One region of the Streptomyces sp. NPDC096311 genome, then DNA from elsewhere that is predicted to be linked to it. Evidence: riboswitches for the same ligand, from Rfam matches in the RefSeq annotation. Region 1 holds a riboswitch; the other holds the start of a gene.

What was found. Region 1 has a riboswitch for cobalamin ahead of ACIRA5_RS19935 (ABC transporter substrate-binding protein). Riboswitches for the same ligand answer to the same signal wherever they lie in the genome.
Region 2: another riboswitch for cobalamin. It lies ahead of ACIRA5_RS38935 (CbtB-domain containing protein); the one in region 1 lies ahead of ACIRA5_RS19935 (ABC transporter substrate-binding protein).

The regions. Positions count from the first base shown of each region.
Region 1 covers NZ_JBIWFN010000007.1:239,761-244,934, forward strand. Annotated here, with positions in the region: gene ACIRA5_RS19920 (hypothetical protein) at 178-327, opposite strand; gene ACIRA5_RS19925 (acyltransferase family protein) at 442-1,542, shown strand; gene ACIRA5_RS19930 (cytochrome P450) at 1,543-2,718, opposite strand; cobalamin riboswitch at 2,798-2,981, shown strand; gene ACIRA5_RS19935 (ABC transporter substrate-binding protein) at 3,019-4,053, shown strand; gene ACIRA5_RS19940 (FecCD family ABC transporter permease) at 4,065-5,078, shown strand; gene ACIRA5_RS19945 (ABC transporter ATP-binding protein) at 5,075-5,174, shown strand, end outside.
Region 2 covers NZ_JBIWFN010000019.1:152,878-158,051, reverse strand. Annotated here, with positions in the region: gene ACIRA5_RS38950 (hypothetical protein) at 1-699, shown strand, start outside; gene ACIRA5_RS38945 (phytanoyl-CoA dioxygenase family protein) at 686-1,618, opposite strand; gene ACIRA5_RS38940 (MFS transporter) at 1,742-3,052, shown strand; cobalamin riboswitch at 3,173-3,321, shown strand; gene ACIRA5_RS38935 (CbtB-domain containing protein) at 3,356-3,577, shown strand; gene ACIRA5_RS38930 (CbtA family protein) at 3,601-4,353, shown strand; gene ACIRA5_RS38925 (hypothetical protein) at 4,699-5,174, shown strand, end outside.

The DNA of each region.
Region 1 (5,174 bases):
CGTGCGGTTGCTGGTGGGGCGGCTGATCGGTGCCGGAAGCGACCGCCCGGGCCCGTGCGGTCGGCGCCCTCGCGGGTTGACCGCCGCGCTCACGGCGATCATGCCGGCCCTCTTCCGGTGACGGCGGCATCGGCGGCGTCCCCGGCGCTCGGTACGCGACGCGGGTCCCCGTGCGTGTCACAGTCCATCGGCCATCCCGTTGCCCCAAGGTATCCCGTCCACCGTCAGATGGAGGGTGACCCAGCGTCCGACCAGGCGTTCACACCTTGACATGGCATCGCAGCGGCCGATGCCCATCATCGGATCGAACGGCAATTCGACACGCATACTTACCGGCTCCTCGGGGAAAACGCGTCGACGACAACCACCCCAAACATGCCCAGTTCCACACCCCAGTCCCCCAGCGAGCACCTCTCCTTGACCAACACAGGCGGTCCCATCGTGAGCAAGTCTTCCTTCGCCGAGCCGGAGCAATCCGAATCGCCGGTCCGATCGAAGACTGAACACCGCGAGGTGACCCATCCCGGTCCACTGCCGTCCCTCACCGGTCTGCGCTGGGTGGCGGCCCTTCTCGTCTTCTGCCTGCACACCCGCAACCTGGGCTACTTCAACGGGCAGGCCCGTCACTTCGCCGACTGGGGCTTCGGGGCGGGCTCCACCGGGGTCTCCTTCTTCTTTCTGCTCTCCGGCTTCGTCCTCGGCTGGTCCGCCCGGTCCGACGACCGCCCCACGGCCTTCTGGCGCCGCCGCTTCGCCCGCCTCTACCCCGTCCACCTGGTCACGGCCTGTATCGCGATGTTCGTCATGGGCATGGGCAAGCCGGCCGGCAGCGCGGCGAATCTGCTCCTCGTCCACTCCTGGTGGTACCCGTGGTGGCAGACACTCGACCCCGTCAGCTGGTCCCTCGCGTGCGAGGCGTTCTTCTACGCGACGTTCCCGGTGTTCGCCCTGCTGCTGCGGCACGCCGGTGCCCTCACCGCGACCGCGCTCGCCGGCGCGAGCGTCCTGACCGTGCTCATCCTGACCCGGGCGGACCTGCAACTGGGTGTCGGCCGCACCCTGTACTCCTTCCCCGCCGCCCGGCTGCCGGAGTTCGTCCTCGGAGTCGCCGTCGCCCGCCTCGTGCTCCTCGGCCGCTGGCGCGGCCCCGGCCTGGAGGCGTCGGTGGCCCTGACGATCATCGGCTACTTCCTGGTCTCCCAGGTCGGCGGGTCGTACGCCTGCGTCGCCTGCACCCTGGTCGGTTTCACCTGTCTGATCCCCGCGGCCGCCCTCGCCGACGTGCGCGGCCTGCCCAGCTTGTGGCGACATCCGGCCCTCGTCCGGCTGGGTGAACTCTCCTTCGCTTTCTACATGGTCCACCTGCTCGTGCTGCGCGCGGGACAGCACCTGTTCACACCGTCGCCGATCGGCGCGATCAGCGCCTTCGCGGTGTCCCTGGCATTCGCCTGGCTCCTGTACGAGTACGTGGAGGTACCCGCCCGGCGATGGCTTCTGCGGCCCTTCCTGAGATCCCTGCGACGCACCCCGGTGTCACGCTGATCAGGCGGGACTGTCCCACAGCACATGCAGGGTGGGCGGCTTGCGGAAGACCAGCCCCTGCGGAGTGGCCGGACGGGCCGGGTCGAGGCGCAGGGCGGGCAGGCGTTCGAGCAGGCGCTGAAGGGCGATACGGGTCTCCAGCCGGGCGAGGTGCGCGGCGATGCAGTAGTGCGGGCCGTGCGCGAAGGCCAGCTGGAGACGCGCGTTCTCGCGGCGGACGTCGAACCGATCGGGATCGGGGAAGACGGCCGGGTCGCGGTTGGCGCCGGCCAGAGAGACGGTGACCAGTTCACCCCGACGGATCGTGGCCGGGCCGAGGACGGTGTCACGGGTGGCGTACCGGTCCACGACCGCCGCTCCGGGTTCGAGGCGCAGCGATTCCTCGATCGCGCCGTCCAGCAGGCCGTCGTCGTCACGGACGAGGGCAAGTTGGCCGGGGTGTCGCAGCAGGTGCAGCAGCGCGTTGGTGATCATCGCCTCGGTGGTCTCTATCCCGCCGAACATCAGCACCGCGGCGTTGGACGCCACTTCGGGCAGCGCCAGCCGCTCCGCGGCCGAGCCGAGGACCGACGCCGCGCCCCGGTCGGCGACGGTGGCTTCGACGGCGGACCTCAGCCGCGCGTACGCCTCGGCGCCCGCGGGTGCCGCCGCGTGTCCCGCGGTGATGTCCGAGACCGACCGCACGATGGAGTCGTACCAGGAGAGCACCGTGTCCGCGCTGGTGCCGACCAGCCCGAGCGCCTCGGTCACGACGGCGACGGCGAGCGGGCCGGCGAAGGCACGCCGCAGTTCGACGGCGCCCGCCGGTTGCAGCGCGGTGATGAGCCGGTCGGTCTCCCGCTCGATGAACGAGGCGAAGCCCTCGCGTACTTCCCTGGGGCGGAAGGGAGCGGTGAAGGGCTCCCGGTGGCGGGCGTGCTCGTCACCGTCCAGGGACAGCATGCTCGGGCCGACGACCTGTGCGGTGGAGAACCGGGGGTCGTCGACGGTGAAGGTCGCGGCGTCCCGCATCACGTTCAGCGCGAGATCACGGCGGGTCACCAGCCAGCCGTCCAGCTCGGGCAGCCAGGAAACGGGCTCGTAGGCACGGAGTCGCGCCAGGCGCGGATGCGGATCCGCGGCGAGTTCGGCGAGCGTGGTCGCGGCACCGAGCGGGAAGGAGCCGACGGCGCTCATCGCAAGCCTTGGCCGGGCACAGGGAATTGGATCACAGCCAAGGCTAACAATCGTGCTGAAGCCGCGGCTGACGGGGGCGTGATAATTTGCCGAGGCCAGTCAAGGGAATCCGGTGCGAATCCGGAGCTGACGCGCAGCGGTAAGGGTGACGGGCGGGGCAACACGAAGCCACTGGACGGCGGTCATACGTGACCGGAGTCCGGGAAGGCGCCTCGTCCGGCCGATCCCGAGTCCGAAGACCTGCTGGCGGACCGTACGAACGGGCCCCGCGCCTGGGCCCTCGACGCCAGAGGATGTCCCGTGCCCGTTGCGCCCCCAGCCCGCCGCTGTGCCCTGCTCCTTTCCGGAGCCCTGTTGCTGACCGCTTGTGGCAGCGGCTCGTCCGCCGACGGAGACGAGTCCCCGAAATCCACCGGTGCGGTGTCGCTCGACAACTGCGGCCGGAAGGTCACGATCGCCTCCGCGCCGAAGCGGGCCGTGTCCCTGAACCAGGGCAGCACGGAGATCATGCTGTCCCTCGGCCTCGCCGACCGCATGGTGGGCACCGCCACCTGGACCGACCCGGTCATGAAGGGCCTGGAGAAGGCCAACGGGAAGGTGCCGCGGCTCGCGGACGACGCCCCCTCCTTCGAGAAGGTCCTCGACGCCGAACCCGACTTCGTCGCCGCCTCCTTCGCCTCCACACTGGCCAAGGGCGGTGTGGCTCCGCGCGAGAAGTTCGAGGAGCTGGGTGTGCCCACGTACCTCTCGCCCGCCGACTGCGAGGGCAAGGACAACAGCGGTGACGGCGATGGCGTGCGCACCGGGCCGCTGACCATGGAGGCGGTCTACGGCGAAGTACGCGACCTGGCCGCGGTCTTCGGCGTCGAGGAGCGCGGCGCCACACTCGTCGCGGACCTGAAGGCACGGGTGGCGAAGGCCACTGACGGGATCGACGCGTCCGGCACCACGGTCCTCTACTGGTTCGCCAACCAGGAAGCCCCGTACATGGCGGGCTGCTGCGGCGCCCCCGGCATCATCACCCACACCCTCGGCGCGAAGAACGTCTTCGCCGACACCAAGCAGGAATGGCCCCAGATCAACTGGGAGACCGTCGCCGACCGCGACCCCGACGTCCTGGTCATCGGTGACCTCACCCGCAGGTCGCAGACCGCCGAGACCGCCGCGAAGAAGATCGAGTTCCTGGAGACCAATCCGGCCACCAAGAGCATGGACGCGGTGAAGAACAAGCGGTACGTGCAGCTCAGCGGGCAGGCGATGAATCCGACCATCCGCACGGTCGAAGGTGTCGAGAAGGTGGCCGCGGCGCTGCGCGAGTACGGGCTCGCCGGGTGACCACCGCCGCCATGACCTCCACCGTGATGCGTGCGGCGGCCGGGCTCGCCGTGCTCGTCGCGTCCGTGGCGGTGGCCATCACCATCGGCCCCGCGGACATAGGCGTCGGGGAGGTCTGGTCCGCGGTGGCCTCCCACCTCGGTGGCCGGACCTCGGAGCTGTCCCCCATCCGCGACGGCATCGTGTGGAACCTGCGGTTGCCCCGCACCCTGCTCGCCGCGGTCTGCGGCGCCGGGCTCGCGGTGTGCGGGGCGGTCATGCAGTCCTTGCTGCGCAACCCGCTCGCCGACCCGTTCGTCCTCGGCGTCTCCTCCGGGGCCTCGACGGGGGCCGTCGTGGTCGTCGTGCTGGGCGCCGGCGGTGGAGCGCTGTCCGTCTCCGGGGGCGCGTTCGTGGGCGCGCTGTGCTCCTTCGCCCTGGTGCTGCTGCTCAGCCACACCCTCGGCGGCACGACCGATCGGGTGGTGCTCGCCGGGGTCGCCGCCATGCAGCTGTTCTCCGCGCTCACCTCCTTCGTCGTGATGACGGCGGCCGACGCCGAGACCACCCGGGGCGTTCTGTTCTGGCTGCTGGGCTCGCTCGGCGGAGCGGACTGGACCGACGTATGGCTGTGCGCGGCCGTCCCCGCGATCGTCCTGCTGGTCTGCCTCGGACACGCGCGCACACTCGACGCCTTCGCGTTCGGACCGGAAGCGGCGGCCTCCCTCGGCGTCTCCGTGGCCCGTACCCGGCTGGTGCTCCTGTGCGGCACGGCGCTGCTGACCGCCGCGCTCGTCAGCGTGGCCGGCGCGATCGGCTTCGTGGGCCTCGTCCTGCCGCACGCCGCACGCGCCCTCGGCGGCCCCGGACACGCCCGGCTGCTGCCGGTGACCGCCCTCACCGGGGCGGTCTTCCTGGTCTGGGCCGACACCGTGGCCCGTACCGCACTCGACCCGCAGGAGGTGCCCGTGGGTGTGGTCACCTCGCTGATCGGCGTGCCCGGCTTCGTGCTGATCCTGTACCGCACCCGAAGGGTGAACCGATGACGCTCGGCGCCGACCGTGTCTCCCGCACCGCCGCCGGCCGGCTGATCCTGGACGGCGTCGACCTCACACCACTGCCTGGATCCCTCACCGGTCTGC
Region 2 (5,174 bases), on a different contig from region 1:
GCGGGCCGGTTCGGGGTGCGGGCGCAGCTGCGCGCCGCCGAGGCCGTGGTGCACAACGACGGCGGCACCTTCGAGTCCTACCGTGAGCTGCTCGGCCGCAACGTCCGCAAGCGCGAGTACGAGATCCGGCGCTTCACGGACTCCGGGCTGCACGTGGAGACGGCCCCGCTGTCCGCGTGCGTCGACGAGTTCGCGCCACTGGTCGGCCAGACCATGGACCGGTACAACGCCTCCCTCGACCTGGCGGAGATCCACACGTTCCTCACCGTCCAGGCACACTGCCTGGACGACCTGAGCACCGTGTTCCGCTGCGTCGACGAGAAGGGGGAACTGGTCGGCGCCAGCCTGTGCTTCGCCTGGCGGGACACCTTCTACGCCCGGGTGGCCGGCTTCGACTACGAGCAGACGCGCAACGCCTACGAATACTTCAATGCCGTGTACTACGAACCGCTCCGCCACATGGAACGCAACGCGATGACCACGCTCCACCTCGGGCCCTCCGCCCTGAAGGCGAAGGTTCACCGGGGAGCCTCGCTGCACCCCCTGTGGGCGGCCGTCGTTCCCCTGCCGGCCACCGCGCCCGCCGGACTGCGACGGGACACGGTGGCGGACCAGGCTCTCGCCGACGCGGTCCGTGCGGAGGCGGGCGCCGGCATGAGCGAGCAGGAGTGGGACCTGACCCGGGTCACTTCCCTGTGAGGGAGGCCTCCGGGCCGTCGGGCTCGCGGACGGGCCACAGCACCGGGCAGAACTCCGGGTCGGAGTAGTCCGGTTGACCGGCGGGCGTCCTGCGGACCAGGAAGTCGTGTTTGTAGGGCTCCTGCCGGCCGTCGGACAGGGTGTGATCGCGGTAGGCGTTCGTCCCGTCCTGGAGATGGAACGAGATGGCCCGGCGTGGCCGCGGACTGCGGTTGGCGCCGCTGCCGTGGTAGAGAAGGCAGTGATGGAAGGTCATGTGTCCCTTGGGAATGTGCACCGGAACCTTCTCGACCACGGCGCCGTTTCGCTCCGCGTCTCCGTTCAGGAGATAGTCGCGCCCCACGTCCCGCGGATCACCGACCGGCCGGGCGGCGCCGTGCCGCTGCCGCCAGCGGTGGCTTCCGTTCACCATGGTGATCGTGCCCGACTCCTCGGTGCAGTCGTGGAACGGAATGAAGGCGGTGAGCATTTCGTCCGACGAGCAGGTGGGCCAGAAATACTTGTCGAAGTGCCAGGAGACAATGTTCGACTTCTCCTCGGCGATGGGCGGCTTGTAGATCAGCGTGGCCTGGAAGACGCGTATTCCAGGCGTCTGCGCCAAGCGGGCGGCCACCGCCCCGACGATGGGTTTCCTCAGGATTTTCCTCATCGTTTCGTCTTGGTAGTGGATGTAGTCGTTGTTGCGTTGGACATCTCCGTCGGCGGGGGTCCAGTCGGCCAGCCGGTCCGGCCGTGTCGGAAGTTCACGATCGCGCTGACCAGCGTAGTAGCGCTCGCTCGCGTCGGTCAGGGTGTCCACTTCGGCGTCGGTGAGCAGCTTCTCGGACAAATACCAGCCACGCTCCGAATAAAGCCGGACATCTTCCTCGGACGGGAGCAGTTCGACTTCCTCGGCGGTAAGTCCTGAATGGTCGTACATTCCGCGACTCCTGTTACCGTGAATGGGGTGCAACAGCGACATCCACTCGCACGCTAGCGGACCACGGTGCGCCATGCTAGCGTTGCCGTGATTTTTTTCATGAAGACTTGACCGGGGGTTGCGGTGGCCATATTCGACAAGGATATTCGAATCCTGATCGCGGACAACAAAGACTTCCGCAACATCTGGCTCGGAGAAACCTCGGCGCATTTCGGCGGACAGCTGACCAGTTTTCTCCTACCCTTGATCGCGGTCACCTACCTCCATGCCGACGGCACGGGCGTGGGACTCGTCTCGGCGGTGCAGTTCGTCCCCGTCGTGGTGCTCTCGCTGATCGCCGGTGTCATGGTCGACCGGTATCCGCCGCGCCGCACCCTCGTCACCGCGAGTGTCGCCCAGGGCGCCGCGCTTGCGGTGCTCGCCGCGTTCCAGGCGGCCGACGGGCTGAACTTCGGCCAACTTGTTGTCGCCGCCGCCGTGATCGGTGTCGCCACCGTCTTCTATGAAGTCGCCTACCAGTCCACGCTGCCCAGGCTCCTGCCGCTGAACTCCATCGCCGCGGCCAACGGCCTGCACCAGGCGACGTATTCGGTCAGCACCCTCGCCGGTCCCGCCGCGGCTGGCTTCCTCGTCGGCCAGTTGGGGGTGTCACCGACCCTGACGGTGGCCGCCGCGTGCGCCGCCGGTGCCGCCGTGAGCGGTCTGCTGCTGCGGGGTGTCAAGGCCCCCGAACAGCCACGTGAGTCGGCGCTGAAGGCGATCGGCTCCGGGCTCCGCTACACGTGGTCCCTGCGGCCGATCAGGGACCTGTGTGTTCAGGCCGGCCTGTCGAACCTGCACGAGAAGGCCTTCCTGACCGTCTTCCTGGTGTTCGCCGTCCGTGATCTCGACATGAGCGGCACCGTCGTGGGCGTGATCACCGGCATCGGCAGTGTGGGGGCCCTGATCGGCTCGCTCTGCGCCACCCGGCTCACCAGGCGGTGGGCCGTCGGCGGTGTGCTGGCCCTGGGTGCGGTGCTGGCCGCGGTCGGTCTGCTGCTCGTACCCGCCGTCAGCCGGGCCGGCGGGTACGTCGCCGTGCTCGCGTCGGTCGCCATGATGGTGAACGGCTTCGGTGTCGCACTGTTCAACGTGTTCGCCGTCAGCCTGCGACAGGCCATTCCGCCGGAGCACCAGATCGGCGCGGTGACCGCGAGCTACCGCCTTGTCGCCCTGGGAACGCTGCCCCTGGGAGCCCTCGTCGGGGGTGCCCTGGCCGACGCCCTGTCACCCGGCACGGCCCTGTGGGCCGTCGGGATCTCCTACCTCGTCGTCTCCTTCTGGCTCACGTTCTCCCCTCTCCGCGGGGCTCGCACGCTGGAGGAGGCACAGAAGCTCGGTCGTACGACGGACACGCCCGAGTCCCAGGACGCGGACCGGTCCCCTTCGGTCTGAGAGCGGGGCCGGGGAGCGAACTCACCTGGGTTCCGCCCCCGCTGACCCGCTGTTCACTCGGGATCGGCCACCTGGTGCGAGAGGAAGATCACGCCAGGTGGCGCGGTCTTGGCCCCGCACCCGACACGCGGTACGGTCGGTGCGATATCGATGACGGCAAGACGGAAGCCGGTGGGAAACCGGCACGGTCGCGCCACTGTGAACGAGAGGCTCCAGCCCGCTGGGACCCCTCGTGAGTCAGACCCGTAGCCGTCGTCCAGTGCACCACCGAGATGGGACGCGAACTCCCGAGGAGGTCCTGCCATGGCGCAGACCGTCGCCCAGCCGACAACCACCACCCCCGTCGTTCCCGCGAAGCTGCCGCTCAAGGTGATTGCTCCGTGGGCGGTCTTCTTCGGCATCCTGATGCTCGTCCTGCTGTACTTCGTCGGTGCCGAACAGGGCGCCACCTCCGTCGTCTCCGGCTCGGACGTCCACGAGTGGGTGCACGACGCCCGCCACCTTCTCGGCTTCCCCTGCCACTGACCGAGGGGACCCGCAGCACTGCCATGAACTCCGCAACGGTAAGAAATCTGCTCGTGCGGGGCATGCTGGCCGGCCTCGGTGCCGGCCTGCTCGCCCTGATTGCCGCCTACTTCCTCGGTGAGCCGAACGTCGACAGCGCGATCAGCTTCGAGGAAGCCCACTCCCACGAGCACGAGATGGAGATCGTCTCCCGCTCCCTGCAGTCCACCGCCGGTCTCGCCACCGGCGTCCTGGTCTACGGCGTCGCCTTCGGCGGTATCGCCGCGCTCGCCTTCGCCTTCGCGCTCGGCCGCGTCGGCCGCTTCAGCCCGCGGGCGACCGCACTGCTGCTGTCCGGCTGCGCGTTGCTGGCCGTGTACGTCGTGCCGTTCCTGAAGTATCCGGCCAACCCGCCGTCGGTCGGCAACCCCGACACCATCGGCAAGCGGACCACCCTGTACTTCCTGATGATGGTGCTCAGCGTGCTCCTCGCGATCGCCGCCACCATCCTGGGCAAGCGGCTGGCACCCAGGATCGGCACCTGGTACGCCACCGTTGGCGCGGTGGCCGCTTTCGCCGTCGTGATCGGTCTGGCGTACGCGTTCCTGCCGGTCATCAACGAGGTGCCGAAGGACTTCCCGGCCACCCTGCTGTGGCGGTTCCGTCTCTCCGCACTGGCCATCCAGACCGTCCTGTGGGGCGGATTCGGCCTGGTCTTCGGCGAGTTGGCCGAGCGGTTGCTGAATCCCGAGCCGGTGAAGGCCGCCGCGAGCGGACGGGTCGTTGTTCCCAGCTGACACGACCCACCACACGAGTGAGGCCCCCGGAACCATCCGGGGGCCTCTCGCGTTTTCCGGGGTCTCGTAAGTCCCCTGCCGTCGGGGTGTGTTCCGTGGAGGAAGTGGTCAACCAGTGGAGAATTGACGGGAGTTGTTAAAGGTTGGAAGAATCCAGCTCGCTTCGCCGCGTCTGCAGTAGGCGAAGCGACACGAGTGGCTTGGGCGGCATGCCTGCCGCCGGTTCTTGCGTCGGATCATCCGGTTCCGCCGTCCGCGTCGGTCACTCGCGCGTCATCACCTCCCACACTTTCGATTTCACCGAGGCTCATCTTGTCGCGTTCGCAACACTCCAGAACTCTGGCTGTGCTCGCCGCAACCGCATTCGCCACCTCCGCCGTGCCCCTGCTCGGCGCGGGGGTGGCCAGTGCCACGACCGCCGGGGCGTGCGAGTCCGCCACGGTCCAGTACCGCATCGTCGGCGCCGACGGAAACGTCGTGGGCGCCGACTGGACCTCGCAGGGCGGCTTCCACCAATGGGACACCGTTCCCGGGAGCGTCCAGGTCCGGCTGGCTCCCGGCCAGACCGTCGGGGAGGGCTGCAAGTACCCCGTGTCCCTCGCCGAATACACCACCGAGGGGCCGAACTGGTACGTCTCCGGACACCAGAGCCTCGTCGACAAGGCCACGGTCTACCTCACCGCCGACGACGTCGCGGGTACGAACGACGCGAAGCGGACCTGGCAGAAGCTCACCGTGAAGACGCCGGACTGCTACGGCCAGATCGACCTGTACGGCGATGACATCACCTACGACGGGAAGACGGGGGAGGGACACGGCCC